2 regions of the Nonomuraea coxensis DSM 45129 genome follow, and region 1 is predicted to be linked to the other one. Evidence: riboswitches for the same ligand, from Rfam matches in the RefSeq annotation. Region 1 holds a riboswitch; the other holds the start of a gene.

Region 1 (8,467 bases):
CAGGGCCACGTAGTGGCGGCCGTCGCCGCGCAGGGCGATGCGGGCCGCGGTGATGGCCTTGTTGGAGGCGACGGCGTTGCGCTCGATGCACGGGATCTGCACCAGGCCGCCGATGGGGTCGCAGGTGAGGCCGAGGTTGTGCTCGATGCCGATCTCGGCGGCGTTCTCCACCTGCTCAGGGGTGCCGCCCATGACCTCGGTCAGCCCGGCGGAGGCCATCGAGCAGGCCGAGCCGACCTCGCCCTGGCAGCCGACCTCGGCGCCGGAGATGGAGGCGTTCTCCTTGAACAGCACGCCGATCGCGGCGGCCGTCAGCAGGAAGCGGATGACGCCCTCGTCGTCGGCCTGCGGGACGAAGCGGGTGTAGTAGGTGAGGACGGCCGGGATGATGCCGGCCGCGCCGTTGGTGGGGGCGGTGACGATGCGGCCGCCGGCGGCGTTCTCCTCGTTGACCGCGAGGGCGAACAGCGTCACCCAGTCCATCGCCTGGAGCGGGTCCTTCTCGGGCGGCTCGGCCTGGAGGCGGCGGTGGAGCTGGTTGGCGCGGCGCTTGACTTTGAGCCCGCCCGGCAGCACGCCCTCGCGGGAGATGCCGCGGCGCACGCACTCCTGCATGACCCGCCACAGGTTGAGCACGCCCGCGCGGATCTCGTCCTCGGTGCGGCCGAACGCCTTCTCGTTCTCCATCATCAGCGCGGAGATCGACAGGCCGGTGTTGGAGCAGTGCTTGAGCAGCTCCTCGCCGGTGGTGAACGGGTAGGGGAGCACGGTGTCGTCGGGTTTGATGCGGTCGGCGCCGGTGGCGTTCTCGTCCACGACGAAGCCGCCGCCGACCGAGAAGTAGACCTTCTCCCGCACCGTGTCGCCGCCGGCGTCGCGGGCGGTGAAGCGCATGCCGTTGGGGTGCTCGGGGAGGGAGATCTTGCGTTCGAAGACGAGGTCCTCGCCGACGACGAACGGGATCTCGTGGCGGCCGTGGAGGCGTACGGTGCCGGAGGCGCGCATGGCGGCCAGGCGCTCGTCGACGGTGTCGACGTCCACCAGCTCCGGCTTCTCGCCCGACAGGCCCAGCAGGACGGCCTTGTCGCTGCCGTGCCCCTTGCCGGTCAGGCCGAGCGAGCCGTAGAGGATCGCCTCGACGCGGGCCACCCGCTCCAGCAGGCCGTCCTCGTGCAGGCCCCGGGCGAACTTGTGCGCGGCCGCCATCGGGCCGCCCGTGTGGGAGCTGGAGGGCCCAATGCCGATCTTGAAGAGGTCGAAGACGCTGATCGCCATTGATGTGCGCCTTTCACTGGGACGGCGCCGGGGCCCCGGTGAGGGCCCCGGCGGGGAGATCAGGACTCGCCGGAGGTGAGGGCGGTGTACTCCTCGGGAGACAGCAGGTCCTCAGGCTCGCCCTCGATGCGCACCCGGAACATCCACCCTTCCCCGTAGGGGTCGCTGTTCACCAGGGACGGGTCGTCGGCCACGTTCTGGTTGACCTCGACCACCTCGCCGCCGACGGGCGCGTAGATCTCGCTGACGGACTTGGTGGACTCCACCTCGCCGACCGAGTCGCCGGCCTCGACGTTCGCGCCGACCTCGGGGAGCTGCACGAAGACGACGTCACCCAGGGCCTCGGCGGCGAACTCGGTGATGCCCACGGTGATGGTCAGGCCGTCGTCCAGCCCGGCCACCCACTCGTGTTCCTTGGTGTAGCTCAGCTCGTCAGGGATGTTGCTCACTTCTTCCTCCTGTAAAAGGGCAGCTCTACGAGGTCCACGGGTTCTTGGCTGCCCCGGATGTCCACTGCCAGGCCTTCGCTCGCGCCGGCGTCGACGTAGGCCATCGCGATGGGCTTGCCCAGGGTCTGGGAAGGCGCGCCGCTGGTGACCTCGCCGACGACGGCGCCGTCCCGCGTCACCGGGTAGCCGTGCCTCGGCACCCGGCGGCCCCGCGCGACCAGGCCGACGAGGCGGCGGCGTGGCTGGTCGTCCTTGACCGCCTCCAGCGCCGCCCGTCCGACGAAGTCGCCGGGCTTGTCGAATTTCACCACTCTGCCCAGTCCCGCGTCGAACGGGGTCAGCTCCGCGCCGAGCTCGTTGCCGTACAGCGGCATGCCGGCCTCCAGCCGGAGCGTGTCGCGGGCGGACAGGCCCGCGGGCGCGAGGCCGTACGGCTCCCCGGCGGCGGTGAGCGCGGCCCAGAGCGGCACGGCGTCCTGGTTCGCGACGAAGAGCTCGAAGCCGTCCTCGCCGGTGTAGCCGGTGCGGGCGATCAGCGCCTCGCGGCCGTCGACCAGGGCGGGCAGGCCGGCGTAGTACTTGAGCCCGGCGAGGTCGGCGTCGGTCAGCGTGGCCAGGATCTCCTGCGCGCGCGGGCCCTGGACGGCGATGAGGGCGTAGCGGTCGGAGCGGTCCTCGACGGCCGCGTCGTACGCTTTGGCCCGCTCCTGGAGTTCCTGGGCGACCTTGAGGTAGTTCGAGGCGTTGGCGACCACCATGAACTCCTCGTCCCCGAGCCGGTAGACGATGAGGTCGTCGAGCACCCCGCCCCGCTCGTCGACGATCATGGTGTAGCGGGCCCGGCCGGTCGCGAGCGCGGACAGGTGGCCGACCAGCGCGTAGTCCAGGGCCTCGGCGGCCTGGGAGCCGGTCACGAAGATCTCGCCCATGTGGGAGAGGTCAAACAGCCCGGCGGCCTCGCGCACGGCCTTGTGCTCGGCGGACTCGCTGCCGTACCGGAGGGGCATGAGCCAGCCGGCGAAGTCGGTGAGGGTGGCGCCCAGGCTCTCGTGGACGTCGCGTAGCGGTGTCGGTCGGGACATGTGTCGCACCTCAGGACAGGAGTGGATGCCAGCATCCTCCCCCTCTGTCATCGATGCCTGAGAGCTTCGCCCGATTTTTGCCGGACTTTCACCTTCGGCGAGGCCAAGAGCCTGCTTTCCAGAGGCCACCTCGTCCGTGCGGTCCTTTGCCTTGAGAGGTTCGCGGGGAGGGCTTGCTCCTTCAGGGACTCTGACCGGCTGTCAGAGTGCTCTCCCGCACGGTGTCGACGGTGATGCCCGCCAGCCTAGTGCCGGTACGGGGCATTTGTCGCCTACGGGTCTCAGCAGGCCGCGACCAGCGCCTCGAACACCGCGCCGTCCTCGGCCTCCTCCGGATGCCACTGCACGGCCATCGCGAACGACGCCGACTCCAGCTCCACCGCCTCGACCGTGCCGTCCCCGGCGGTCGCGGTCACCGTCAGGCCGGGAGCGAGCCGGTCCACGGCCTGGTGGTGGTAGTGCGGGACCGTCACCGGCTCCGCGCCGAGCGCCTTCGCCAGGCGGCTGCCGGGCACCGGCGTCACCGGCAGGTGGCCGAACACGCCCGGCCCCGGCGCGTGCCCCGTGTGCCCTGCCACGTCCGGCAGGTGCTGGTGGAGGGTGCCGCCGAGGGCCACGTTGAGCACCTGGAGGCCCCGGCAGACCCCCAGGTAGGGAAGCCCGGCGTCCAGCGCCCGCGCCAGCAGCGCGAACTCCGCCTCGTCGCGGAAGCCGCGCACGTAGCCGGTGCGCTCGTGCGGCCGCGCGCCGTACCTGGCCGGGTCGATGTCGCCGCCACCGGCGAGGACGAGCCCGTCGAGACCGCGCAGCGCCCCGGCGGGCTCGCCGGCCGGCGGCAGCACGACGGGCTGGCCGCCGGCCCGCACGACCTGCTCGACGTACATGTACGGCAGCAGCGCCACGCTCACGTCCGTCCAGACCGTGAACGTGGCGGGCTCCACGTAGGAGGTGATCCCGATCAACGGGCGACGCACGACGAGCTCCCCCTAGAGCGGCGTCACGTAGGCGCCGCTGATGCCGCCGTCCACCAGGAACTGGCTGGCCGTGATGAACGAGGAGTCGTCGCTGGCCAGGAACGCCACGGCCGCCGCGATCTCCGACGCCTCGGCGAAGCGCCCGAGCGGCACGTGCACCAGCCGCCGCTGCGCCCGCTCCGGGTCCTTGGCGAACAGCTCCTGGAGCAGCGGCGTGTTCACCGGCCCCGGGCAGAGCGCGTTGACCCTGATCCCCTCGCGGGCGAACTGCACGCCGAGCTCCCGCGACATCGCCAGCACCCCGCCCTTGGAGGCGGTGTAGGAGATCTGCGAGGTCGCCGAGCCCATCACGGCCACGAACGACGCGGTGTTGATGATCGAGCCCTTGCCCTGCCGCCGCATGTACGGGATCGCGTGCTTGCAGCACAGGTAGACGCTCGTGAGGTTGACCTCCTGGACCCGGCGCCAGGCGTCGAGCCCGGTCTCCAGGATGGAGTCGTCGTCGGGCGGCGAGATGCCGGCGTTGTTGAAGGCGACGTCCACGCTGCCGTAGGTCTCGTGGGCCGTCGCGAACACCCGCTCGACGTCGTCCTCGCGGGTCACGTCCGCCGCCACGAACAGGCCGCCGACCTCGCCCGCGGCCTTGACGCCCGCCTCCTCGTCGATGTCGACGCAGACGACCCTCGCGCCCTCCTCGGCGAACCTGCGGGCCGTGGCGAGCCCGATGCCGCTGCCCGCGCCGGTGATGACGGCGACCCGATCCTGCAACCGCTGCACTTGCTCACTCCCAGGAGATGAAGACGTTCTTGGTCTCGGTGAACGCCGCGAGGGCGTCAGGACCGAGTTCCCGGCCGAGGCCGGACTGCTTGAAACCGCCGAAGGGCGTCCAGTAGCGGACCGACGCGTTCGAGTTGACCGACAGCGCGCCCGACTCGACCGCCCGCGCCACGCGCAGCGCCCGCCCGACGTCCCGCGTCCAGATGGAGCCGCTCAGCCCGTACGGCGTGTCGTTGGCGACGCGGATCGCGTCGGCCTCGTCGGTGAAGCGGGCCACCGACACGACGGGACCGAAGATCTCCTCGGTGAACGCCGGGTCGGTCACCTCGGGAGTCAGCACGGTGGCGGGGAACCAGTAGCCCTTGCCGGCCGGGCACTCGCCCTGCAGCCAGGGGTCGGAGACGAACCCGCGGACCCGCTCCAGGTGCTCGGCGCTGATCAGCGGGCCCATCTCGGTGGCCTCGTCGAGCGGGTCGCCGACCCGGACGGCGCGCACGGCGGGGGCGAGCAGCGCCATGAACTCGTCGTACACCTCGGCCTGGACCAGCAGCCGGGAGCGGGCGCAGCAGTCCTGGCCGGCGTTGTCGAACACCGCGTACGGCGCCGCCGCGGCCGCCTTCGCGAGGTCGGCGTCGGCGAAGACGATGTTCGCCGACTTGCCGCCCAGCTCCAGCGTCAGCCGCTTGACCTGGGCCGCCGCCCTGGCCGCGATCTCCTTGCCGACCTCGGTCGAGCCGGTGAACACGATCTTGGCGACGTGCGGGTGCTCCACCAGCCGGGCCCCCGCGACCTCCCCTGCCCCAGGCAGCACCTGGAGCACCCCCTCGGGGAGGCCCGCCGCCAGGGCCAGCTCGGCCAGCCGCAGCGCGGTCAGCGGGGTCTGCTCCGCGGGCTTGACGACGACGGTGTTGCCCGCCGCCAGCGCCGGAGCCACGCCCCACGACAGGATGAGCATGGGGAAGTTCCACGGCACGATCACGCCCACCACGCCCAGGGGCTCCTGGAAGGTGACGTCCACGCCGCCGGGCACCGGGATCTGCTTGCCGTGGTTGCGCTCGGGCGCGGCGGCGTAGAAGTGCAGCACGTCGCGGACCGCGCCGGCCTCCCAGCGGGCGTTGCCGATGGTGTGGCCGGCGTTGTCCACCTCCAGCCTGGCCAGCTCCTCGGCGTGCTCGCCCACCAGGTCGGCGAAGCGCCGCAGCAGCCGCGCCCGGTCGCCCGGGGCCACCGCCCGCCAGGCCGGGTACGCCTTCCTGGCACGCTCCACGGCCCGGTCCACCTCGGCCGCGTCGGCGAACTCGACGTCCGTTATGACGTCCTCCGTCGCCGGATTGACGATCTTCATGTTCACATCCGTTCGAAACCGCGGAACAGCTCCCAGTCGGTCACCGCCGCGTCGTACGCGGCCAGCTCGACCCGCGCGTTGTTCGCGTAGTGCCCGACCACGTCCTCGCCGAACGCCTCGCGCGCCGCCTTCGACCCCTCGAACAGGGTCAGCGCGTCGCGCAGCGTCGCCGGCACGGTGTCGGCGCCGGAGTCGTAGGCGTTGCCCGCGTACGGGTCCTCCAGCGTCAGCTCGCCGTCGATGCCGTGCAGCCCGGCCGCGACCAGCGCGGCGACCGCCAGGTACGGGTTGACGTCGCCGCCCGGCACCCGGTTCTCGATGCGCAGCGAGAGCCCGTGACCGACCAGGCGCAGCGCGCAGGTGCGGTTGTCCAGGCCCCACTTGACGGCCGTGGGGGCGAAGCTGCCGGGGACGAAGCGCTTGTAGGAGTTGACGTTGGGGGCGAGCAGGAGGGTCAGCTCGCGCAGGCAGGCGAGCTGGCCGGCGATGAAGCGGGCGCCGAGCCGCGACAGGCCGTGCGGCCCGTCGCCGGCCATCACCGGGTCGCCGCCGGTGGAGCGGAGCGAGATGTGGATGTGGCAGGAGTTGCCCTCGCGCTGGTTCGGCTTGGCCATGAAGGTGATCGACCGGCCCTCCTGGGCGGCGATCTCCTTGGCGCCGTTCTTGTAGATCGCGTGGTTGTCGCAGGTCCTGAGCGCCTCGTCGAAGCGGAAGGCGATCTCGTGCTGGCCCAGGTTGCACTCGCCCTTGGCGGACTCGACGTACATGCCGGCGCCCTCCATGCCGCGCCTGATGCGGCGCAGCAGGGGCTCGACGCGGGCGGTGCCGAGGAGGGAGTAGTCGACGTTGTAGAGGTTGGCGGGGGTGAGGTCGCGGTAGGCGCGCTTCCAGGCGTCCTCGTAGGAGTTGTCGTAGACGACGAACTCCAGCTCGGTCCCGACGTACGCGGCCAGGTCCCGCTCGGCGAGCCGGGCGAGCTGGCGGCGCAGGATCTGGCGGGGCGAGGCGGTCACGTCGCCGCCGTCCTCCCAGGCGAGGTCCGCCATCAGCATCGCGGTCCCCTCCTGCCAGGGCACCCGGCGCAGGGTCGCGAGGTCGGGCCTCATGACGAAGTCGCCGTAGCCCCGGTCCCAGGACGACATGGCGTAGCCGGAGACCGTGTTCATGTCGACGTCCACGGCGAGCAGGTAGTTGCAGCCCTCCGAGCCGTGGTGCAGCACCTCGTCGAGGAAGTAGCGCGCCGAGAGCCGCTTGCCCTGCAACCTGCCCTGCATGTCGGCGATGGCGAGGAGCACCGTGTCGATCCGGCCCGCGGTCACCTCGTCGCGGAGCTCGTCCACGGTCAGGAAGCCTTCGTGCACGTTCAGGTCGCTCCGATCTGGCCTGAGGCGCTTTCCCGTTGATTGGGCTAGTCTCAGACCATTGATGTGCATGGTGGGATCGTCTGTCAAGACCCGAGGACATGTTGGACGAGTCGGCGCGACTGATGACGGTGCTGCGCCCGGTGCGGGCCGGCAACGCCTTCGAGGAGACGGTGGAGCGGCTGCTCCAGGCCATCAAGCTGGGCGTGGTGCCGCCGGGCGGCAAGCTGCCCCCCGAGCGCGAGCTGGCCGTGCGGCTCGGCATCAGCCGGGTCACCCTGCGTGAGGCGATCCGCGCCCTGTCCGACGCCGGCTATCTCGACGTGCGCAGGGGCCGCTACGGCGGCGCGTTCGTCACCTACGAGCCGCCCGCCCCCGACGCCCGCGACCTGCGCCAGGCCGTCGCCGAGATGGGCCGCGACGACCTCGCCGACGCGCTGACCTTCCGCCTGGCCGTCGAGTGCGGCGCCGCCCAGGTGCTGGCCGGCACGGAGCTCGCCGGCGAGCGGCGCGCCCTGCTGCTGCGCAGGCTCACCGAGCTCAACGAGGCGTCCCTGGAGGACTACCGCCGCCTCGACACCGCCTTCCACCTGTCCATCGCCGAGCTGACCGGCTCCACGCTGCTCACCACGGCCTGCGCCGACGCCCGTTCGCGGGTCAGCGACCTGCTCAACGCCATCCCGATGCTCCAGGTCAACCTGGACCACGCCGCCGTCCAGCACCGGGCCATCGTGGACGCCATCCTCGCGGGCGACCCCGACGCGGCCCGCCGCGCCATGACCGAGCACCTGGAGGGGACGGCCGCGCTGCTGCGCGCGTTCCTCGCATGACGGAAGTGACGTCACCGTAAGGGCGATCTCCTCGTACCATCGTTTAAAGGTCATGGGGGATTGGTTTCAGCACACCATCGTCGCCACGGGACGGCTGTCGCTGTTCTGTTTCTTCGTCATGCTCATCGTGGCGTTCATCGCGACGCGCATCAACGTCCGGCTGATCAGGGCGAAGGTCGGCTGGTTCCGCGACGTCAACGTGGGCGAGATGCACATCCACCACGTCGTCTTCGGCGTCGTGCTGATGCTCGTCGGCGGCGTCACGCAGATCGTCGTCGCGCCCGCCTCGCAGACCGGGCACGCGGTGGCGGCGGGCGTCTTCGGGGTCGGCTCGGCGCTGGTCCTGGACGAGTTCGCGCTGATCCTGCACCTGC
Region 2 (22,381 bases), 2.3 Mb from region 1:
GGAAGCGCCGCGCCGAGCTGAGCGGGATCGCGTGGATGTAGGAGAAGGTGGTGAACGCGGCGCCCTGACCCATCGCCGCCGTCACCGCCCCCAGCAGGTCCCGCTGGGCCCGCTCGGGGAAGGCCGCCCACGGCAGCCCGCTGACCACCACGTCCGCCTGCCTCAGCCCCCGCTCCCGCAGCAGCTCGCCCAGCCGGCCCGCGTCCGCGTGCGCCACGTCGACCAGGGGGAACCGCGCGGCGAGCAGCCGCGCCATCGGCGCGTTCAGCTCCACCGCCAGATGGTGGCCGCGCCCGCCCAGCCGCTGCTGGATCTCCGCCGTGAAGGGCCCCGTGCCCGGCCCCAGCTCGACGACCGTGGGCTCGCCGCGCTCCGGCACCGGCGCGCAGACGGCCGCGGCCAGCCGCCGCGAGCTGGGGGCGACCGCGCCGATCACGGCGGGGGAGCGCAGGAACTGGCCGAGAAAAAGTGCGGTGTCGTTGGACATGCGATGAAAGTACGGCCAAGATCCCTCTACACCGCTCCACCCACCGGGCGTACCTGCGGCCAGTAGGAGGAGGCGGGATCCTTCGACCGGAGGATCAGCGGTTCACGGCAGGCGGCTAGCGTGAGTGCATGCGTTGGCGCGGTGTTCCTCCACCTCCAACACCGCGCAGATCCTCCTCTGCGTCGCGGTCGGCGTGGCCGGGTTCCGCTCCGGGCGGCGGGGCACGGCGGTGGCTGCGGCGGCCGCCGTCGCCGCGACCGCGGTCAACATCGCCGACCCCGGCATCGCGCTCACGGTCAACAGCTGGATGTACTCGGTCCTGCTGCCGGTCGTCCCCGCCGTGCTCGGCGCGTACCTGCGCGGCTCGGCGGATCCGCTGGAGGAGCGCGACGTCACCCCCGACGCCCTGCTGGCCGCCGGCGGCGTGGCCATCACCGTGCTCAGCACCTGGACCACCTGGCACTCCGGCAGCCAGCCCGTCTGGGTGGTCGGGCTGCTGGCCGTGGTCGGCGGCCTGTCGCTGGGCGTGGCCAGGCGGCTGCCCGGGCTGGTCCTCCTCGGCCAGGGCGTGCTGCTGGTGTGCGCCGACACCTATCTCAACGAGGCCGTCAACACCTGCGTGATCCTCACGCTCGTCGCCGTCGGCGTGTTCGCCATGCGGGTGGCGTCGTGGTGGTGGCTGGTGGCGGCGTACGTCGCCGGCTGCCTGCTGACGGCCGTCGCCGTCGTCGGCGAGGACACCGAGGTCACGCCGTTCCGCGCCGGCGTGCTCATGATGCTGGTCGCCACGCCCATCGCCATCGGCCGCTACCTCGGCATGCGGCAGGCCGCCGCGGCCGCCGAGCGGCTGCGCGCCGAGGAGGCCGCCCGCGCGGCCGTCGCCCAGGTGCGGGCCGACCAGCTCGCCGAGCGCGAGCGCATCGCCCGCGACGTGCACGACATCGTCGCCCACCACGTGGGCGCCATGGTGCTGCGGGCCAGCGCCGCCCGCTACACCGCGCCCGACGGCCCGGTCGCCGACGCGCTCACCGACATCCGCGAGACCGGCCACCAGGTGCTGCAGGACCTGCGCGACCTGCTCGACCTGCTGCGCGAGCCCGAGCGCCAGCCGCACCTGCTGGCCGACCCCACCGACGTGGTCCGCGAGTCGGCCGAGCGCATGGCCGCCGCCGGCCTCGTCGTGGACCTCCACCTCGACCCCGCCACCGACCAGGCCCCCCTCACCGCCCGCGCGTCCGCGGCCCGCATCGTCCAGGAAGGACTCACGAACGTGCTCAAACACGCCGGCCCCGGCACCCGGGTCAGCGTCACCGTCGCCCCCGAGGGCGAGGGGCTGTCGGTGGAGATCCGCAACGGCCGCCCGCCCACCGCCATCGAACGTCTGCCGTCCTCCGGGCGCGGCCTGGCCGGCATGCGCGAGCGGGTACGCGCCCTCGGCGGCACCCTGAGCGCCGGCCCCGACGGCGAGGGCGGCTGGCTGCTGGCCGCGAGCCTGCCGGCGAGGAGCGCCACGTGATCCGCGTCCTGGTGGCCGACGACCAGGCGCTGGTCCGGGCGGGCGTGCGCATGCTGCTGGAGGCCGCGGGCGACATGGAGGTCGTGGGGGAGGCCGAGGACGGGGCCGAGGCGGTCCGCCTGGCCGAGCGGCACCTGCCCGACGTGGTCCTCATGGACCTGCGCATGCCGCGGGTGGACGGGCTGGAGGCGATCAAGCGGGTGCTGGCCGCGCGGCCGGGCACCAGGATCGTCGTGCTGACCACGTTCGCCGAGGACGCCAACGTCCACGCCGCGCTGCGCGCCGGAGCGGTCGGGTTCCTGGTCAAGGACGACGAGCCGGAGCGGATGGTGGACGCCGTGCGCCGGGCCGCCGCCGGGGAGCAGCTCCTCGCGCCGTCCGTGCTGCGCCGCGTCGTCGACCGTTTCCTCGCCGCCGAGGAGCAGGCCGCCGCCCCGGTGCCCGCCGGGCTGACCGAGCGGGAGCTGGAGGTGCTCGCCCTGGTCGGCACCGGCCTGTCCAACGCCGAGATCGCCGAGGAGCTGCACGTCGGCGTGACGACGGTCAAGACCCACATCGCCGCCGCGATGGACAAGCTGGGGCTGCGCAACCGCATCCAGGCCGCCGTGGTCGCCCACCGCGCCGGCCTGGTGGACGCCTCCTTCCGCCCGGTCACCGGCACGAGGTCCCGCACCGACCCGCCTCGGAAGGGCTCTCCGCCGTGGCCGGAACCGCGGTCGTGAACCGGCTCCGCCGTGTGGCGGACCGGTTCTCATCCCGCAGGCTGACGACGCCCCGAGGCCGCCGTCGCCACCATGAGGTCCCGCACCGACCCTCCTCGGAAAGGACCTCCGACATGGAAAGAACCACGGTCATGGACCGGCCCGCCGCCGCCCAGGTCTCCGCCGGCCTGCTGTACGCGCTCCGCGTGGCGATCATCGCCCAGGCGGCCGCGCTGCTGGTGGCGGCCTCGTTCGCCGGGCAGGCGGTCGAGACCGAGTCGCTGGCCGAGACGCACGTGATGGCCGGGATGGTGGTCCACCTCGTCGCCCTGGTGCAGATCGTGCTCGCCGTGCTCGTCTGGCGTCCCGGCCGCGGCGCGGGCTGGCCCGCCCTGGCCGGCCTCGCGCTGTTCGTCCTCGGCATGGCCCAGCACTTCACCTGGGCGGTCCTGGGGGCGCACCTGCCGAACGGCGTGATGCTGTTCGGGCTGATCCTCGCGCTGCTGATCTGGTCGTGGTCACCGGCGGCCGCCCGGCGCCGCTAGTCTCGTCAGTGTGTACGTCAAGATCTGCGGCCTGAGCGAGCCCGCCCACGTGGCCGCCGCCGTCGAGGCGGGCGCCGACGCCGTCGGGTTCGTCATGACCCGCAGCCCGCGCCGCGTCGAGCCCGAGCGCGCCGCCGAGCTGGCCGCGCTGGTGCCCGCGCACGTCCTGACCGTCGGCGTCTTCCGCGGCGAGGACCCTGAGACGGTCCGGGCGGCGGCGCTGACCTCCGGCGTGCGGGCGATCCAGCTCCACGGCCGGCACCCGCACGCCGACTTCCTCGCCCTGAGCGACCTCGGCGTCACCCTGGTCCGCGCCGTCGACTCCGGGGCCGACCTGCGCTGCGGCGCCTACGACGAGGATCTCCTCCTGGTCGACGCCCCGCACGCCGGCTCCGGGCAGCCGTGGGACTGGGCGGCCGTGCGCGGCCGGCCGTCGGGCCGCTGGCTGCTGGCCGGCGGCCTGTCCCCGGGCAACGTGGCCGAGGCGGTCGCCGCCGCCGGCCCGTGGGGGGTCGACGTGTCGAGCGGCGTCGAGACCGCGCCCGGGGTGAAGGATTCCGCTCTCATCGAGGCGTTCCTCAAGGCGGTGCGCGGTGCCCGCTGAGCACGGCCGGTCGCGGAGGACGTGATGGACGACTTCGCCCACCTGGCCCCCTTACGCCGTGAGAGCGACGCGGCCGACCTGGCCCGCGCGCTCGCGTTCCTGCGCGGCTTCGCCCGCCGCCGCGCCCCGCGCGAGGTGCCCGTCCCCGGCGGGGTGGCCGTGCTCGACGAGCGTTACCCCGGCTCCTACGACGACAACCGCCTCCTCGTGTGGGAGCCCGCCGAGCCCGCGGAGGTGCTGCGGGCCGCCGACGAGGTCCTGGCCGGCCGCGCCCACCGGCTGGTGGCGGTCGCCGGCGACCGCCTCGGCGAGGCGTTCGCGCCCGCGTTCGCCCGCGCCGGCTACGCGCACGAGACCGATCTCGTCATGGCCTTCCGCGGCGCCGTCCCCGAGGACCCGCCCCCGGCCGAGCCCCTGGAGCTCGCCGAGCTGGTGGAGGTGCTGCGCCGCGACTGGCGCCGCAGCCTGCCCGAGGTGGGCGACGAGGTGATCGACGGGCTGGCCCGGCGCGTCGAGAACCGCGTCGCGGGCGCCGACCTGGTCGCCTTCCGCGGCGTGCGCGCCCCCGGCGGTGAGCTCGCCGCCCGCGCCGACCTCTACCTGCACGGCGGCGTCGCCCAGATCGAGGACGTCCATACGGCCGAGGAGCACCGGGGCAGGGGCCACGCCCGCGCGCTGCTGACCGCGCTGCTCGCCGAGGCGGCCGGCGCCGAGCTGATCTTCCTGGTGGCCGACGCGGCGGACTGGCCGAAGGACTTCTACGCCCGGCTCGGCTTCGCCGTGCTCGGCCGCACGCATTCCTTCCTGCGCGCCTGACCGCCTCCGGGGGACGGGCCCGGCCGCCTGCGCGGGAACCTGGCGCACTCAGTAGGGTCTGCTGCGTGAGCGAAACTTCCGCCGAGGACCGGATCTGGACGGTTCCCAACCTGCTGAGCTTCCTGCGCCTTCTCGGTGTGCCCGTGTTCCTGTGGCTGGTTCTCGGGCCGAAGGCGGACGGGTGGGCGATCGGGATCCTCGCCGTCGCGGGCTTCACCGACTGGCTCGACGGAAAGATCGCGCGGGCGTTCAACCAGACCAGCAAGCTCGGCCGGATCATCGACCCGGCCGCCGACAAGCTCTACGTCTTCGCCACGATCCTGGCGCTGCTGCTGCGGGAGGTGATCCCGTGGTGGCTGGTGCTGGTCATCCTGGCGCGCGAGCTCTTCGTCGCGAGTTCCTTCCCCGTCCTCCGCAAGCACGGCTACCGGGCACTTCAGGTGCATTTCCTGGGCAAGGCCGCGATGTTCAACCTCATGTACGCCTTCCCCCTCCTCTTCCTTGCCTCCCACTCCGGGTGGTATGCCGATATAGCCCGGATCGTCGGCTGGGCCTTCGCCCTCTGGGGGACGGGCCTGTACTGGTGGGCCGGACTGCTGTACGTGGTGCAGGTGCGCCGGCTCGTGACCTCGGCCAAGAAGGAGTGAGCGGGTGAAGGCGGTCGTCATGGCGGGCGGGGAGGGCACGCGGCTGCGGCCGATGACCGCCAACCAGCCCAAACCCCTCCTGCCGGTGGTCAACCGCCCGATCATGGAGCACGTCCTGCGCCTGCTCAAACGGCACGGCATCACCGAGACCGTGGTGACCGTGCAGTTCCTGGCGGCGCTGGTGCGCAACTACTTCGGCGACGGCGACGAGCTGGGCATGCATCTCCAGTACGCCACCGAGGACGTCCCCCTCGGCACCGCCGGCAGCGTCAAGAACGCCGCCGACCGCCTGCGCGACGACCGGTTCCTGGTGATCTCCGGAGACGCTCTCACGGACATCGATTTATCCGAAATGATCCGGTTTCATCGGGAAAATTCGGCACTTGTCACCATCGGACTCAAGCGCGTCCCCAACCCCCTCGAATTCGGGATCATCATCGTCGACGAGGGCGGGCGCGTGCAGCGCTTCCTGGAGAAGCCGACCTGGGGCCAGGTCTTCTCCGACACCGTCAACACGGGCATCTACATCATGGAGCCCGAGATCCTCGACGCCGTCGCCACCGGCGAGCCCGTCGACTGGTCGGGCGACGTCTTCCCCGCCCTGCTGGAGCGCGGCGCCGCCATCTACGGCCACGTCGCCGGCGGCTACTGGGAGGACGTCGGCACGCACGAGAGCTACCTCAAGGCCCAGGCCGACGCCCTGTCCGGCAAGGTCGAGCTGGACCTCGGCGGCTTCGAGCTCTCGCCCGGCGTCTGGGTCGCCGAGTCCGCCTCGGTCGACCCCGACGCCGTGCTCAAGGGCCCGCTGCTCGTCGGCGACTACGCCAAGGTCGAGGCGGGCGCCGAGCTGCGCGAGTACACCGTGCTCGGCAACAACGTCGTGGTGCGCGAGGGCGCCTTCCTGCACCGCGCGATCGTCCACGACAACGTCTACCTGGGCCCCGGCGCCCACTTACGCGGCTGCGTCGTCGGCAAGAGCACCGACGTCATGACCGGCGCCCGCATCGAGGAGAACGCGGTCATCGGCGACGAGTGCGTCATCGAGTCCGAGGCGTACGTCTCCAGCGGCGTCAGGGTCTACCCGTTCAAGACCATCGAGGCCGGCGCGGTCGTCAACACCAGCGTCATCTGGGAGTCGCGGGGCCAGCGCAGCCTGTTCGGCCCCCGCGGCGTCAGCGGCCTGGTCAACGTCGAGATCACCGCCGAGCTGTGCGTCCGCCTGGCCAGCGCCTACGCCACCACCCTGAAGAAGGGCGAGTACGTCGTCACCGCCCGCGACTGCTCGCTCGCCGCCCGCGCGCTCAAGCGGGCCGTCAACGGCGCGCTCACCGCCGGGGCGATCAACGTCCTCGACCTGGAGGCGGCCCCGTTGCCGGTGGCCCGCTTCCACACCGGCAGGGAGGGCGCCGCGGGCGGCATCGCGCTGCGCACCACCCCCGGCGACCCGCAGAGCGTGGACATCGTCATCATGGACGGCCGCGGCGCCGACCTCGCCCCCGGCGCGCAGCGCAAGCTGGAGCGGGTCTTCTCCCGCCAGGAGTTCCGCCGCGCCTTCCCCGGCGAGATCGCCGAGCTGACCCACCCGTCCCGCGCGATCGAGGACTACGCCCACGAGCTGCTGCGCCACGTCGGCGTCGGCGACGTACGGGACATGAAGGTCGTCGTGGACTGCGCGGGCGGCACCTCCTCGCTGGTGCTGCCCACCCTGCTCGGCCGGGTCGGCGTGGACGTGCTCACCGTCAACGCCCGCCTGGACGACGTCTCGCCCACCGAGACGCTGGCCGAGCGCCGCCGCGACCTGCAACGGCTGTCGGAGCTGGTCAGCTCGTCGCGGGCGGCCTTCGGCGTGCGCTTCGACCCGGTCGGCGAGCGCATCGCCCTGGTGGACGAGATGGGCCAGCTCATCGACGAGGAGCGCGCCCTGCTCGTCGTGCTCGACCTGGTCGCCGCCGAGCGACGGGGCGGCCGGGTGGCGCTGCCGGTCACCACCACGCGGGTCGCCGAGCAGGTGTGCCGCTTCCACGGCGTGCAGGTGCAGTGGACCTCCACCTCGCTGGACGCCCTCACGGCGGCCGTCGCCGGCCCCGACATGATCTTCGCGGCGGACGGGCGCGGCGGGTTCGTGGTGCCCGAGTTCAGCCCGGCCATCGACGGGCTGGCCGCGTTCATGCGCCTCCTCGGGCTGGTCGCCCGCACCCGGCTCTCGCTCAGCCAGATCGACGCCAGGATCCCCGAGGTCAGGCTGCTGCGGCGGACGGTGCCGACGCCGTGGGCGGCCAAGGGCGCGGTCATGCGCTCGGTCATCGAGGCCGCCGAGGCCGAGCCCGCGGGCTACCGCGTCGACACCACCGACGGGGTGCGGGTGGCCCGCGACGACGGGAGCTGGGTGCTGGTGCTGCCCGCCGCCACCGAGCCCGTCACCGACCTGTGGGCCGAGGCGGCCGACATGGACGGCGCCCAGGCGCTCCTGGAGCGCTGGGCGCGGGTGGTGGAGCGGGCCGCCGGCTGATCCGGGTCCGGGAGCGGTCACGCGGCGTGAGCGGCGCGAGAGTGGCGAGAACCACGGTTGCCAGGCGCGCGCCGGCCGCCGCAAGATCGTAATGTAGAAACGCGCGGCGGCATGGACCACGGGGCGGAAGCGGCGGTAACTTTGTCTGCGTCCAAACCACCGTCCAGCGCCCCGAGTTGACCTTTGCCGCTGATCAGCGTATGTTGCGGCATTCGCAAACTTGAAGAAAGCGAAGCGAGGCGCGTTCTGAGCACCGTCGCCGCGTCTTCGCGGTAGGAGGCCGAGCCGATCGATGCCGAGCGTCTACTGCACGCAGTGCGGGCACGCCAACCCCGGGGATGCCCGTTTCTGTTCCCGTTGCGGGTCACCGCTGGCCAGACTCGAGGTCGCAGGGGACACCACTTCGACGATCTCCGTCGCGGGAATCGAGGCGTACGAGGCTGAGACAGGCGACATGCTCCTGCAGGAGCGGGCGCTGGTGGAGCAGCTCCCGCCCGGCACGGCGTTGCTCACGGTGACCAGGGGCCCCAACCAGGGCAGCCGCTTCCGGCTGGACAAGGACCTCACCACGACCGGGCGTCACCCGGAGAGCGACATCTTCCTCGACGACATCACCGTCTCGCGCCGCCACGTCGAGTTCTACCGCCACCGCGGCGGCCAGTTCTCCGTCCGCGACGTCGGCAGCCTCAACGGCACCTATGTCAACCGCGAGCGGATCGAGGAGGTTCCGCTGCACTCCGGCGACGAGGTGCAGATCGGCAAGTTCCGGCTGGTCTTCCTCATGCGGGGCAACCACAGCGCATGACTTCCCAGGCGGCCCGCTCGCACATGAGCATCGGGGAGGTGCTCGCCCTGCTGCAGGGCGAGTTCCCCGATGTGACGATCTCCAAGATCAGGTTCTTGGAGGGCGAAGGGCTCATCGAGCCCGAGCGCAGCCCCTCCGGCTATCGCAAGTTCACCCATCTGCACGTCGAGCAGCTCCGCTTCATCCTCACCGAGCAGCGCGACCACTACCTGCCGCTGCGGGTCATCAAGGACCGCATGGCCGAGAGCTTCGGCCGCCCCCGGGCCGTGCCCGACAGGCAGGAGGTCCGGCTCGGCCGCGCCGAGCTGCTGGAGGCCGCCGGCATCGACGAGGAGACCCTCGCCGAGTGCGAGGACTACGGCCTGCTGGCCCCGGTCGCCCGCCGCTACGACGAGGAGGCGCTCAAGATCGCCCGCACGGTCGGCGCGCTGGCCCGCTTCGGCCTGGGCGCCCGGCACCTGCGCGCGGTCAAGGCCGCCGCCGAGCGCGAGTGCGGCCTGGTCGAGCAGAGCGTCGCGCCGGTGCTGAAACGCCGCGCCCCGGGCGCCATCGGCGAGGCCGAGGAGACCGCGCGGGAGCTGTCCAGCCTGCTGCTCGACCTGCACGCGTCGCTGGTCCGGACCGGGGTACGTTCGGTGCTGGGGCGCTGAGGGAGACCCGACCGGCGGCCGGGGAGCAATCGGGGCCTCCCGGGTGTTACGTTGAAATGAAGTAGCCAGTCAGCAGAAGCGACGAACCAAGAGCTGTGCCGGGTCACCGGTCAGGAATACGGAGCAGCCCGTGTTGCAGATGGAGGTCGTGGGCGTAAGAGTCGAAATGCCCACAAATCAACCGATCGTCTTGCTCAAGGAGGCACACGGGGAACGGTTCCTTCCCATCTGGATCGGCATGACCGAGGCGACGGCCATCGCCCTCGCCCAAGCGGAGGAACCGCCGCCGCGGCCGCTTACCCACGACCTGTTCCGCGACGTGCTGAGCGCGCTGGGCGTCGGCCTGCGCGCGGTCAACATCGTCGCACTGCGTGACGGCATCTTCTTCGCCGACCTGGTGTTCTCCAACGGCGTGGAGGTGAGCGCGCGGCCCTCCGACTCCATCGCGCTCGCCCTGCGCACCGGAGCACGCATCTTCGCCAGCGAGGAGGTGGTCCAGGAGGCCGGCGTGGTCATCCCGGACGACCAGGAGGACGAGGTGGAGAAGTTCAGGGAGTTCCTTGACACGATCACTCCCGAGGACTTTGGCAGGGCGGGGTAGGTATTTCGGTGCATTTACGCTTCACGACGCGCCGAGCCGGATCGTTGACTGAGCATGGTCACGGTCCTACGGTGCAAGTGAAACCCGCGGTCGCCCTATATGAACCCCCAGATCGGGCCGCGGGATGAGAGAAAGCCGGAGGTCCGCGTGGCGGTCAGCAGCGGCGAGGGAAAGACGGCCGGCCAGGAAGATCCGGTGCGGCGCGAGGACGCGCGGCAGCGTGCCGGGGAGCAGGGGCTGCTCTTCGACGAGCGTCCGGCGGCCGTGCCGGACGACATCGGGTACCGCGGGCCCACCGCCTGTGCGGCGGCCGGCATCACCTACAGGCAGCTCGACTACTGGGCCCGGACGGGCCTGGTGGAGCCGACCATCCGGGCCGCGCACGGCTCGGGCTCCCAGCGGCTCTACAGCTTCCGCGACATCCTGGTGCTCAAGGTCGTCAAGCGGCTCCTCGACACCGGGGTGTCGCTGCAGCAGATCCGCACGGCCGTGCAGCACCTGCGTGACCGCGGGGTCGCCGACCTCGCGCAGATCACGCTCATGAGCGACGGCGTCAGCGTCTACGAGTGCACCTCGGCCGACGAGGTGATAGACCTCCTCCAGGGCGGCCAGGGCGTGTTCGGCATCGCGCTCGGCCGGGTCTGGCGTGAGGTCGAGGGAAGCCTCGCGGAGCTGCCGGGGGAACGCGCGGCGGTCGAGGACAACGTCCCGGCCGACCACCCCGCTGACGAGCTCGCCCAGCGCCGCCGTGCCCGGCGCCTGGGGTAGTAATTCGCCCGTAACGTCCAGAGTAGTAACCTAGGACAGGTAAGGCTGACGACCCCGTGCGGGAGAGTCCCCGGGCACCACCTGGTCCTGGGGCGCCGAAGGAGCAACCCTCCCCGGAATCTCTCAGGCAACCGGTACCGCTCGGGTGAGGCAACTCTGGAAAGCAGGCACGCCCGCCAGGCGCGCCTCACCGACGGTGCAAGCCTCCGTTCGAGGCGAAGCTCTCAGGTCGCGGTGACGCCCGCGCTGACAGAGGGGGAGACCCGGCATCCGCCCGCGCCCCGGCGCCGGTCTCCATAAGCCTCGGGAGGCACCGTCCATGACCGCTCTGTCAGAGTCCCTGCCGGCTTCGCCGCCGCCGTCCGCGCCCACGTCCCTGGCCGAGCCGCCGTTCGCCGGCCGCCACATCGGCCCGTCCGAGGCCGACCAGCAGCGCATGCTGGAGACCGTGGGCTTCGAGTCCGTCGCCGACCTGGTGGCCGTGGCGGTCCCCGAGGCCATCCGGGCCAAGGACCGGCTCACGCTGCCCGCCGCCGTCGGCGAGAGCGAGGCGATCGCCGAACTGCGCGCCCTGGCCGGCCGCAACCGGGTGCTCACCTCCATGATCGGCCTCGGCTACCACGACACGGTCACGCCCGCGGTGATCCGCCGCAACCTGCTGGAGAACCCGGGCTGGTACACCGCGTACACGCCGTACCAGCCGGAGATCTCGCAGGGGCGGCTGGAGGCGCTGCTCAACTTCCAGACCGTCGTCTCCGACCTGACCGGACTCCCCGTCGCCGGCGCGTCCCTGCTCGACGAGGCCACCGCCGCCGCCGAGGCCATGACCCTCGCCCGGCGCGCCGGCCGCTCCAAGAGCCACGTGTTCGTGGTCGACGCCGACGCCCTGCCGCAGACCAAGCGGGTGCTCGCCACCCGCGCCGAGCCGCTCGGCATCGAGCTCGCCGAGCACCCGCTCGACGGGAGCCCGCTGCCCGAGTGCTTCGGCGTGCTCGTCCAGTACCCGGGCGCCTCCGGGCGGCTGCGCGACTTCCGCGCCGTGGCCGCCGCCGCGCACGAGGCCGGGGCGCTCGTCGTGGCCGCCGCCGACCTGCTCGCGCTCACCCTCGTGGCCGCGCCGGGCGAGCTGGGCGCCGACATCGCGATCGGCTCCTCCCAGCGCTTCGGCGTGCCGTTCGGCTTCGGCGGCCCGCACGCCGCCTACATGTCCGTCCGCGAGGGCCTGCAGCGCCAGCTCCCCGGCCGGCTGGTCGGCGTGTCCGTGGACGCCGACGGCGACCCCGCCTACCGGCTCGCCCTGCAGACCCGCGAGCAGCACATCCGCCGCGAGAAGGCCACCAGCAACATCTGCACCGCGCAGGTGCTGCTGGCCGTCATCGCCGGCATGTACGCCGTCTACCACGGCCCCGAGGGCCTGCGCCGCATCGCGCTGCGCGCCCACCGGCACGCCGCCGCCCTCGCCGAGGGCCTGCGCGCGGGCGGGCTGGAGGTCGTGCACGGCGCGTTCTTCGACACCGTCCTCGTCCGGGTGCCCGGACGGGCCTCCGAGGTGGTCGCCGCCGCCGCCGAGCGCGGCGTCAACCTGTGGCGGGCCGACGACGACCACGTCTCGGTCGCCTGCGACGAGAAGACCGGCGCGGCCGAGCTGCGCGCCGTCTGGGCCGCGTTCGGCGTGCCAGGGCAGGACGTCGACGTCGAGGCCACCGCCGACGCGCTGCCCGCCGAGCTGCTGCGCGAGTCCGGCTACCTCACCCACCCGGTCTTCCACAGCCACCGCTCCGAGACCGCGATGCTGCGCTACCTGCGCCGGCTCCAGGACAAGGACATCGCGCTCGACCGGTCGATGATCCCGCTCGGCTCCTGCACGATGAAGCTCAACGCCAGCACCGAGATGGAGCCGATCACCTGGCCGGAGTTCGCGGGCGTGCACCCGTACGCGCCGGTCGAGCAGGCCGAGGGCTACCTGGAGCTGATCGGCACGCTGGAGCGCTGGCTCGCCGAGGTCACCGGCTACGACGCGGTCTCGCTGCAGCCCAACGCCGGCTCGCAGGGCGAGTTCGCCGGGCTGCTGGCCATCCGCGCCTACCACCGGGCCAACGGCGAGAACGGCCGCGACGTCTGCCTCATCCCGTCCTCGGCGCACGGCACCAACGCCGCCAGCGCCGTCATGGCCGGCATGCGGGTCGTGGTCGTCGCCTGCGACGCCGACGGCAACGTGGACCTCGCCGACCTCGACGCCAAGATCGCCAAGCACCGCGACGCGCTCGCCGCGATCATGGTCACCTACCCCTCCACCCACGGCGTGTACGAGGAGAGCATCACCGAGATCTGCGCCAAGGTGCACGAGGCCGGCGGCCAGGTCTACGTGGACGGCGCCAACCTCAACGCCCTGGTCGGGCTGGCCAGGCCGGGCGAGTTCGGGGCCGACGTGTCCCACCTCAACCTGCACAAGACCTTCTGCATCCCGCACGGCGGCGGCGGCCCCGGCGTCGGCCCGGTCGCGGTCCGCGGCCACCTGGCCCCCTACCTGCCCGGCCACCCGCTGACCGGCGGCACCCCCGTCGGCCCGGTCTCGGCCGCTCCGCACGGCTCGGCGGGCATCCTGCCGATCTCGTGGGCCTACATCAGGATGATGGGCGCCGACGGCCTCACCGCCGCCACCGAGCAGGCCATCCTGTCGGCCAACTACCTGGCCAGGCGGCTGGCCCCGCACTACCCGGTGCTCTACACCGGGCGCGGCGGGCTGGTCGCGCACGAGTGCATCGTCGACCTGCGGCAGATCACCAAGGAGACCGGCGTCACCGTGGACGACGTGGCCAAGCGCCTCATCGACTACGGCTTCCACGCGCCCACCATGTCGTTCCCCGTGGCGGGGACGCTCATGATCGAGCCCACCGAGAGCGAGGACCTCGGCGAGCTCGACCGGTTCGCCGACGCCATGATCGCCATCCGCGAGGAGATCGCCAAGGTGGCGTCGGGCGCGTACGACCCGGCCGACAACCCGCTGCGCAACGCCCCGCACACGGCCGAGTCGGTCACCGCCGACGAGTGGCCGCACCCCTACACCCGGAGCGAGGCCGCCTATCCGGTGGCGTCGCTGCGCGAGGGCAAGTACTGGGTGCCGGTGCGCCGCATCGACCAGGCCTACGGCGACCGCAACCTGGTCTGCTCGTGCCCTCCGCTGGAGGCGTACGAGGACTGAGCCGGCCGCGGGCGGGGATCCAGTCCGGCATCGTCAAGTGAGCAGACATGATCGCCGGAAGTGGTTAGGCTTCGGTGCGACCCAGGCCACGCGGCGCCGTAAGGAGCTCTCTTGACGTCATCGGAGCTGGAGACCCCGCCCCTCGACACCGCCCGCCGGCTCGCCGAGAGCGGTGACCTCGACGGCGCCGCGGCGATCCTGCGGCGGCTCGTCGCCGACCCCGAGGGGCCCGACCGCGCCCAGGCCGCCGTCGGGCTCGCCGTGGTGCTGGAGGAGCGCGGCGACGTCGAGGCGGCCCGCGCGGCCGCCCGCACCGCCCTGGCCACCAACCACCCCGAGTACGCCGCCCAGGCCGCCTGCCACCTGGCCCAGGGCTTCGAACGCGAAGGACGCACCGAGCAGGCAAGAGCCGCCTGGCAGGCCGTGCTGGGCGTCGGCACCCCCGCCTACCTGCCGCACGCCCACCTGGCGCTGGCCCGGCTGGCCGAGACCCTGGGCGAGGCGGAGACGGAGCTGCGCGAGGCCGTGGCGACCGGCGACGAGCAGGTGGCGGCGCTGGCCGCGCGGCAGCTCGCCGACCTGCTGCTGGAGCACGGCGAGCCCGGCCAGGCGGCCGACGTGCTCATCGAGGCCCTCGGCATCGCCCCCGAGTCCGAGGTGCCGGGGCTGCGGGTGCGGCTCGGCATCGCGCACCTGGAGCTGGCCTGCGCCGAGTTCGCCGAGACCGTGGAGAGCGGGGCCGACGCCCAGACCAGCGCCCTGGCCATCGAGCTGCTGGCCCGCACACTGCCGCTGCGCGGGCGGCCGGAGGACGCCGACCAGGTGTGGTCGTACGGGCTGGGGCACGCCGACGAGACGCTCGCCGCCGAGGTGCGCCTGCGCTACGAGCGCGACTCCTGACCCCGTCCGCCGGGCCGGGTCAGTCGCGGCGCATGATGGCCGCAGCGGCGGCCACGTTGATGATGACGATGGCGATCCAGGAGATGGTGAGCCCCAGCAGGCCCGCGTTGCTCGACGCGATCGCGGTCAGCGGCACGCCGATGCCGAGCGAGCCCAGCGCGATCGGGATCATCGCGGAGCCCGGGCTCTTGGCCTTGGGCCGGGGGCCGGCTCCGTAGGGGCCGGGCCCGGCGCCGTGGGCGGCCAGCTCGGCCCGCACCCGGAGGGCGATCGTCTCGTCGAGGCGGTCGGCGAAGGACTCGAGGAGCGCGTTCTCGTAGTCGGGGCCGAGGTCGCGACGGGCGTCGAGCGTGGCCTTGAGGTCCTCACGGAGAGGACGATCGTGCTGCATGAGGACATCATGCTGCACGCGCGGCGCGCCGTCATCAGCCCTGAGAGCCACTGCGGCCTCCTCCGAAGGTACCGTTCTGCACCATGGAGATCACGACCCCGCGGGGGCCGGCACGGGTGGATCTGGAGGAGCCGGACGACCCGCGGCTGCTGCTCGTCCTCACCCACGGCTCGGCCGGGGGAGTGGACGCCCCCGACCTGCTGGCCGTGCGCGACGCGGCGCTCGCGGCGGGGTTCGGGGTGGCCCGGGTGACGCAGGCGTTCCGGCTGGCGGGGGCGCGGGCCCCCGGCTCGCCGGCCCGGCAGGACGAGGCGTGGGAGGCGGTCCTGGCGGAGCTGCGGGCGCGCCGGCCCGGCCTGCCCCTCGTGCAGGGCGGGCGGAGCAACGGGGCGCGGGTGGCCTGCCGCACCGCGGCGGCGGTGGGCGCGGCGGCGGTGGTGGCGCTGGCCTTCCCCCTGCACCCGCCGGGCCGGCCCGACAGGTCCAGGGCCGGCGAGCTGCGCGGTGCGGGGGTGGACGTGCTGGTCGTCAACGGCGACCGTGATCCGTTCGGCGTCCCCGACGCGGCGGACGCGGCGCGGCTGGTGGTGCTGCCCGGCGAGGGGCACGACCTCAAGAAGGATCCCGCCCGGGTCGGCGGGATCGTGGCGGAGTGGCTGGGCCGCTACGCGCTGACCGGCCGGCGGAGCCGGCGGCTCTCCTAGGCCGGGGGCTCAGACGCCCACGGGGCGGTGCGGCTCGATCGTGGCGCCGCTCGGCAGGAGCTCCCCGGTGTCCTCGAACAGGACCACGCCGTTGCAGAGCAGGCTCCACCCCTGCTCGGGATGGCAGGCGAGGGTGCGTGCCGCCTCGCGGTCGGGCGCCTCTGCATCCGGACAGGCCGGGACGTGCGGGCACATCGGCGTGCCTCCGATATCTCGTGGGATGCTCCCGTTGTGAGGGGCGGGAGCGGCTCGGGTTGTTCTTTTGGCGCGTGCGGTGCCGTCACCGTGACGTGTGACCTTCGACACAGGGTGCCTTATGCAGGATAACGGGCCAAGCGCGACACGCGCATCACGTTTGCAAACCCTTGAGAAGAGCGTCAAGTCCGCGCTCGAAGTCCGCGTCGGCACGTTCGTCCCGCCGTACCCATTCGTCGACCTCGGGATCGGCCCAGCCGGAGCGCTGGATCTCGACGGCGACGCTGCCGTACACGAACGCGCGCAGCGCCCGCACCGCGTCGGGGGCGTCGCCGAGGCCGCCGTCGGCCAGTTGCTCGGTCTGCTCGCGCAGGGCGATGAGCGTGGTGCCCTTGGGCGGCTTGGTGAGGGCCAGGGCCAGCACGCCGGGGTGCTCGCGCAGCAGCTCCCGCTCCGCCCGGCACCACGCCTTGGCCGTCTCCTGCCAGGTGGGGCGCTGCTCGACGTGGACGGTGGTCACGTGCTCGGCCAGGGCGTCCATCAGCGCCTCCTTGCCCCGGGGCAGGTGGTGGTAGATGGCCATGGCCTCGACCTGCAGCGCGTCGCCGAGGCGGCGCATGGTGAGCCGGCGCAGCCCCTGGCTGTCGGCGATGTGCAGCGCGGCCTCGATGATCCGCTCGCGGGAGAGGGGGATCGGTGGTCTCTTGGCGGGCATGAAGATCATCTTACTATGTAAAGGGCGGCGCCGCGGGGCGATTTCCGCACGTGTCGCGGGGAGGCGTACTCTTGGGCCTGGCATGACTTACCGGCTGGTGAAGGGGCAGGGTCCATGGCGTTTTTCCGTCCGCGGGTGAGCCGGGAGGCCGAGGTTCGCTACCACGCGGACCGCGAGATCTCCAGGAGCTATCCCGAGCTGCTGGAGCGGGCCCGGCAGGCCGAGCGGACGCTGCGGGAGCTGCGGGCCGCGGCGGCCGACGAGATCGAGCTGCTGGCCGCGGGCCGGGCGTTCGACCACGCGCTGACCGAGGCGCTGCGCGCCGCCGAGGCGGGCCGGCGGGCCACCTTCGGGGTCAAGTCCTACGACGACCGCATCGCCCGCCGCAAGGCCAGGGCGACGCCGCGCGGGCGCGAGTGGACGGCCGAGGTCGACCGGCTGCGCACGCTGCGCGAGGAGAACCGCCTGTGGGGCATCCCGCGCGTCCCGCGCCCGGTCCCCGCGACCCAGTAGTCACGCGGGCCCCGGGGCTGGACACGCGGAAGCCCCGGCGCTCCTCCTCGTGAGGGGCGCCGGGGCTTCCGGTGTGCTCGGGCGGGGGGCTCAGCTCGCCCAGTCGAGCAGCGGGCGGGTGTTGCTCGGGTGCCGCAGCTTCGACAGCGACTCCTTCTCGAGCTGGCGGATCCGCTCCCGGGTCAGGCCCAGGTGCTTGCCGATCTCGTCCAGGGTGTGCGGCTTGCCGTCCACCAGGCCGAAGCGCAGCGCCATGATCTTCGACTCGCGCGGCGAGAGGTTGTCGAGCACGCCGCGGAGCTGGTCGCCCAGCAACTGGCGGTCGACGATCTCCGACGCCTCCGGCGAGTCGACGTCCTCGATGAGGTCGCCGATCGTGGTCTCGCCGTCCTCGCCGATCGTCGCGTTGAGGGAGATCGGCTGGCGGCTGGTGCGCAGCAGCTCCTCGATCTGGTCGGGGGTCTTGTCCAGCTCGACGGCCAGCTCCTCGGGGGTGGGCTCGCGGCCGAGGCGCTGGTGCATGTCCCGCTCCACGCGCGACAGCTTGGAGAGCATCTCCAGCACGTGGACGGGCAGCCGGATCGTCCGGGCCGAGTCGGCGAAGCCGCGCTGGATGGCCTGCCGGATCCACCACATCGCGTACGTCGAGAACTTGAAGCCCTTGGTGTAGTCGAACTTCTCCACGGCCCTGATGAGGCCGAGGTTGCCCTCCTGCACCACGTCCAGCAGCGACATGCCGCGGTCGGTGTACTTCTTGGCCACCGAGACCACCAGCCGGAGGTTGGCCTCCAACATGTGGTCCTTGGCCCGCCGGCCGTCCTCGACCACCAGGCGCAGGTCGTCGCGGACGTCCGGTGCCAGGTCGGGCTGGGTCTCCAGTTTGTACTCGGCGTAGAGGCCGGCCTCGATGCGCCGGGCCAGCTCGACCTCCTGGGCGGCGGTCAGCAGGGTGCGGCGGCCGATCGACTTCAGGTACGTGTGCACCGAGTCGCCCATGACCGACTGCGTGTCGTCCAGGTCGACCTGCTCGTGCTCCAGCTCGGCCTCCTCGATCACGAGGTCGTCGGGGACGTCCTCCTCGTGCTCCGGCTTGCCGTCGGCGGGCGCCGCGTTCTCGCCGGCGCCGTTGGGCGCGGTGCTTTTTGCCTTGGCGGCCTTGCGGCCGGTAGCCTTTGCACGCGGGGACGGGGTCTTCTTCGGGGCGTCTTCCTCGGCGGGCGTGGACTCGTCGGTCTTGCGGGTCTTTCCGGGGGCGGTCTTGCTGAGAGACGGCTCGTTCTCGGCGGCCAGGCTGACGCCGGCCTCGGAGAGCTCGCGCAGGATCGTGCGGCCCTCGGAAGGGCTGACGCCGGCCTGGGCGAACGCGTCACGCAGCTCCGCCAGAGAAAGGTGACCCTGGTAACGTCCTCGTTCGATCAGTTGGTCGAGAGTCGCGTGCGGGGTCGCCACGGCGGTTCTGGGCATGAGGACACCTCCTCCGTACGGAGTAAGAAGCGATCAGGCAGGTTGTGGCGGGGCGGCTTCGCTGTCCGCACGGCGCACCAGTATCAATAACGCCAATTTCCGCCATTTGTTCCCGAGGGGACGAACTGCCGAAAAAGCGGCAGAAGCCCCCGATCCGCGGGAATCCCGACTCGTCACTCCGTGATGTGGAAGACGCCACCCTCGGTGACCACCGGCATGGGCATGGGCTCGGCGCCCTCCATGCGGTCGTCGGTCCAGTACTCGAAGACCTTGTCGGGGTCGGGGTTGACCTCCTCGGAGACCACGACGCCGTCGTCGGCGCCGCCGGAGGGCCCGGGGGACGGGGCCGGCTGCCTCTCCACCACTGCTCTGGTCTCCTCCGCCGCCTGGTCGAGCCTGCCCGCCGAGGCGGCCGCCGCGATGGAGACGCCTCCGGCGACGATGACGCCGACGACGGCCGCGGATGCCCACATCTTGCGGGTCTGGTCCATGAAGGCTCCCTCCTTCTCCCCACTATGACGCAGCGGCACTTCGTCAGGTTCCTGCCTTCAGGCTGACCAGGTCGGTCTTGCCGTTCGGCAGCAGGGGCAGGGCGGCGACGAGGCGCAGCTCGCGGGGGGCGGCGTAAGGGGGCAGCCTATCGTGGGAGTACGCCCGCAATTGCTCAAGCGTGGGTGGTGTGTCGGGATGGGCGGGGACGACGACGGCGGTGACCCGTTCGCCCCATTCGGGATCGGGAACGCCGATCACGGCCACGTCGGCGATCGCGGGATGCTCGCCCAGGACGGCCGCCACCGCGCCGGCCACCACCTTCTCGCCGCCGGTGTTGACGACGTCGTCGGCCCGGCCCAGCACGCGCAGCCGCCCGCCGGACAGCTCGCCGAGGTCGGAGGTGACGAACCAGCCGCCGTCGAAGGGCTCAGGGGGGCCGGAGCGGTAGCCGGAGAACAGCACGGGACCGGCGATCCTGATCAGCCCGTCCGCGCCGATCTTGACATCCACGTGGTGAAGGGGCAGGCCGTCGTACACGCAGCCGCCGCTGGTCTCGCTGCTGCCGTACGACGTCACGACCCGCGCGCCGAGGTCCCTGGCCTGCTCCAGCAGGCCGGGGCGGGGCACGGCGCCGCCGAGCAGGATCGTCCTGAACACCGACAGGTCGGCCCCCAGCTCGACCAGCCGGTGGAGCTGCGTCGGCACCATCGAGACGTGCTCGGCCCCCGACTCCAGCACCGCGCGCGGGTCGAAGCGCGGGTGGACGACCGGCTCGGTGCCCGACAGCAGCGCGCGGACCAGCACCTGCAGCCCGGAGACGTGCGCGACCGGCAGGCAGCACAGCCAGCGCTCGCCCTTGGACGCCTCCAGGCGGCGCAGCGAGGCCGCCGCCGAGGCCCGCAGCGCGGTGGCCGACAGCATGACACCTTTGGGCGCGCCGGTGCTGCCGCTGGTGGCGATCACGACGGCGACGTCCTCGGGGACGCCCTCGCCGCCGTCGAGCGGGACGCCGTCGGCGTGGGTGGGGCGCAGCGAGGCGATCGCGGCGGCGGAGGAGCCGCCGGGCGTCAGCGGCAGGACGGCCGGTCCTGTGCCGTCGAGCGCCTCACGGATCGCCGTGAAGAGGGCGGGCCCGGGAGGCTGCACAATGGCATGCAGCGGGCGGTCCGGATGCGACGGGTTCCTCCACATGCTCGTAAGGTTAATGGCGACAGGTCGGACAGCGGCGCAGAGCGGGGGAGGGTCGTGGCGCGTTCTCCCGAGGCCCCGGTGGTCTTCAGGATCCCGATGCGGACGCGGTTCCGGGGCCAGACCGTCAGGGAAGGCGTGCTGCTGCGCGGCCCTGCCGGGTGGGGCGAGTTCTCCCCGTTCCCCGAGTACGGCCCGCGCGAGTGCGCCCGCTGGCTCGCCTGCGCCCGTGAGGCCGCCTTCGAGGGCTGGCCCGCGCCGGTGCGCGCGCGTGTCCCCGTCAACGCCACGGTCCCGGCCGTCGACCCCGAGGAGGCGCACGCGATCGTGCGGCGCTCCGGGTGCGGCACGGCCAAGGTCAAGGTGGCCGAGCGCGGGCAGGGCTTCGACGACGACGTGGCGAGGGTCGAGGCCGTGCGCGACGCGCTCGGGCCGTCCGGCAGGCTGCGGGTGGACGTCAACGGCGCGTGGAGCGTCGACGAGGCCGTCTCCCGGCTCAAGCGCCTCGACAAGTACGACCTGGAGTACGCCGAGCAGCCGTGCGCCACCCTGGAGGAGCTGGCCGCCGTACGGCGGGCCTGTGACGTGCCGATCGCCGCCGACGAGTCGATCCGCCGCGCCGAGGACCCGCTGCGGGTGCGCGCGGCCGAGGCGGCCGACGTGGCGGTGGTCAAGGTGCAGCCGCTCGGCGGCGTGCGCGCGGCGCTGCGCGTGGTGGAGGCGTGCGGGCTGCCCGCCGTGGTCTCCAGCGCGGTGGAGACGTCCGTGGGGCTCGCGGCGGGGCTGGCGCTGGCGGCCGCGCTGCCGTCGCTCCCGTACGCGTGCGGGCTCGGCACGATGGCGCTGCTCAGCGGCGATGTGGCGGACGACTCGCTGGTGCCCGTGGACGGGGAGCTGACGGTCCGCCGCCCCGAGGTGAATTTTCAGCATTTGTCGGCATTCGAGATTGATTCTCCCCAGTGGCTTCGCCGGATGCAGGAGGCGTCACGTTGAACCCCGCCACCGCGCTGGCCACGGTGCTCGTCGACGAGCTGGTGCGCTGCGGCCTCACCGACGTGGTGCTCGCCCCAGGCTCGCGCTCGGCCCCGCTGGCGATGGCGCTGCACGCCGAGTCGCGGGTGCGGCTGCACGTGCGCATCGACGAGCGCTCGGCGTCCTACCTGGCGCTGGGGCTGGCCAAACGGAGCGAGCGGCCGGTGGCGCTGATCTGCTCCTCGGGCACCGCCACGGCCAACTTCCACCCCGCCGTGATCGAGGCCGCCGAGTCCGGCGTCCCCCTGCTGGTGCTCACCGCCGACCGGCCGCCCGAGCTGCGCGGCACCGGCGCCAACCAGACCATCGACCAGCTCAAGATGTACGGCTCCGCGACCCGCTGGTTCGCCGAGGTCGGCGTCCCCGAGGACCGCCCCGGCCAGGTCGCCTACTGGCGCTCGCTCGCCTGCCGCGCCTACCAGCGCGCCAGCGGCCCGGCCGACCCCGGCCCCGTCCACCTCAACCTGGCCTTCCGCGAGCCGCTGATCCCCGACGGCGACACCTCCTGGTGCGAGCCGCTGGACGGCGGCGCGAACGGCCCCTGGGTGCGCGCCCGCGTCGCGCCCCCGCCGATCGCCCTGCACCTCCCGCCCACCCGGCGCGGCGTGCTCGTCGTCGGCGACGGCGCCGCCAACGTGCGCCGCTACGTCGCCGCCGCCGGCATGGCGGGCTGGCCGGTGCTGTCGGAGCCCAACGGCGGCGCCCGCTACGGCGACCACGCCGTCTCCACCTACCACCACCTGCTGAGCACGCCCGAGTTCGCCGACGCCCACCAGCCCGACGTGGTCGTCACGCTCGGCCGCCCCGGGCTGTCGCGGCCGCTGCTGTCCTGGCTGCGGCGGGCCGGCGAGCACATCGTGGTCGCCCCCGACCTCGGCCGCTGGCCCGACCCGACCCGTTCCGCCACGCAGGTCGCCCAGGCCGTGGAGATCCCGG

What was found. Region 1 has a riboswitch for glycine ahead of gcvT (glycine cleavage system aminomethyltransferase GcvT). Riboswitches for the same ligand answer to the same signal wherever they lie in the genome.
Region 2: linked by a shared signal. The riboswitch ahead of gcvP (aminomethyl-transferring glycine dehydrogenase) and the one ahead of gcvT (glycine cleavage system aminomethyltransferase GcvT) in region 1 are both predicted to bind glycine.

What each region holds. Positions count from the first base shown of each region.
Region 1 covers NZ_CP068985.1:1,732,539-1,741,005, forward strand. The annotation lists gene Nocox_RS08455 (L-serine ammonia-lyase) at 1-1,275, opposite strand, end outside; gene gcvH (glycine cleavage system protein GcvH) at 1,335-1,724, opposite strand; gene gcvT (glycine cleavage system aminomethyltransferase GcvT) at 1,721-2,806, opposite strand; glycine riboswitch at 2,841-2,935, opposite strand; glycine riboswitch at 2,936-3,033, opposite strand; gene Nocox_RS08470 (gamma-glutamyl-gamma-aminobutyrate hydrolase family protein) at 3,088-3,780, opposite strand; gene Nocox_RS08475 (3-oxoacyl-ACP reductase) at 3,793-4,557, opposite strand; gene Nocox_RS08480 (aldehyde dehydrogenase family protein) at 4,562-5,902, opposite strand; gene Nocox_RS08485 (glutamine synthetase family protein) at 5,905-7,263, opposite strand; gene Nocox_RS08490 (FadR/GntR family transcriptional regulator) at 7,365-8,093, shown strand; gene Nocox_RS08495 (hypothetical protein) at 8,146-8,467, shown strand, end outside.
Region 2 covers NZ_CP068985.1:4,043,548-4,065,928, forward strand. The annotation lists gene Nocox_RS18890 (class I SAM-dependent methyltransferase) at 1-487, opposite strand, end outside; gene Nocox_RS18895 (sensor histidine kinase) at 612-2,003, shown strand; gene Nocox_RS18900 (response regulator) at 2,000-2,725, shown strand; gene Nocox_RS18905 (hypothetical protein) at 2,839-3,249, shown strand; gene Nocox_RS18910 (phosphoribosylanthranilate isomerase) at 3,260-3,853, shown strand; gene Nocox_RS18915 (GNAT family N-acetyltransferase) at 3,878-4,669, shown strand; gene clsA (cardiolipin synthase ClsA) at 4,735-5,316, shown strand; gene Nocox_RS18925 (mannose-1-phosphate guanyltransferase) at 5,321-7,825, shown strand; gene Nocox_RS18930 (double zinc ribbon and FHA domain-containing protein) at 8,118-8,630, shown strand; gene ftsR (transcriptional regulator FtsR) at 8,627-9,280, shown strand; gene Nocox_RS18940 (bifunctional nuclease family protein) at 9,411-9,881, shown strand; gene Nocox_RS18945 (MerR family transcriptional regulator) at 10,029-10,649, shown strand; glycine riboswitch at 10,699-10,799, shown strand; gene gcvP (aminomethyl-transferring glycine dehydrogenase) at 10,969-13,851, shown strand; gene Nocox_RS18955 (tetratricopeptide repeat protein) at 13,963-14,751, shown strand; gene Nocox_RS18960 (hypothetical protein) at 14,771-15,142, opposite strand; gene Nocox_RS18965 (alpha/beta hydrolase family protein) at 15,226-15,846, shown strand; gene Nocox_RS18970 (DUF5999 family protein) at 15,856-16,041, opposite strand; gene Nocox_RS18975 (TetR/AcrR family transcriptional regulator C-terminal domain-containing protein) at 16,196-16,756, opposite strand; gene Nocox_RS18980 (hypothetical protein) at 16,871-17,269, shown strand; gene Nocox_RS18985 (RNA polymerase sigma factor) at 17,360-18,733, opposite strand; gene Nocox_RS18990 (hypothetical protein) at 18,907-19,224, opposite strand; gene Nocox_RS18995 (AMP-binding protein) at 19,268-20,416, opposite strand; gene Nocox_RS19000 (o-succinylbenzoate synthase) at 20,513-21,406, shown strand; gene menD (2-succinyl-5-enolpyruvyl-6-hydroxy-3-cyclohexene-1-carboxylic-acid synthase) at 21,403-22,381, shown strand, end outside.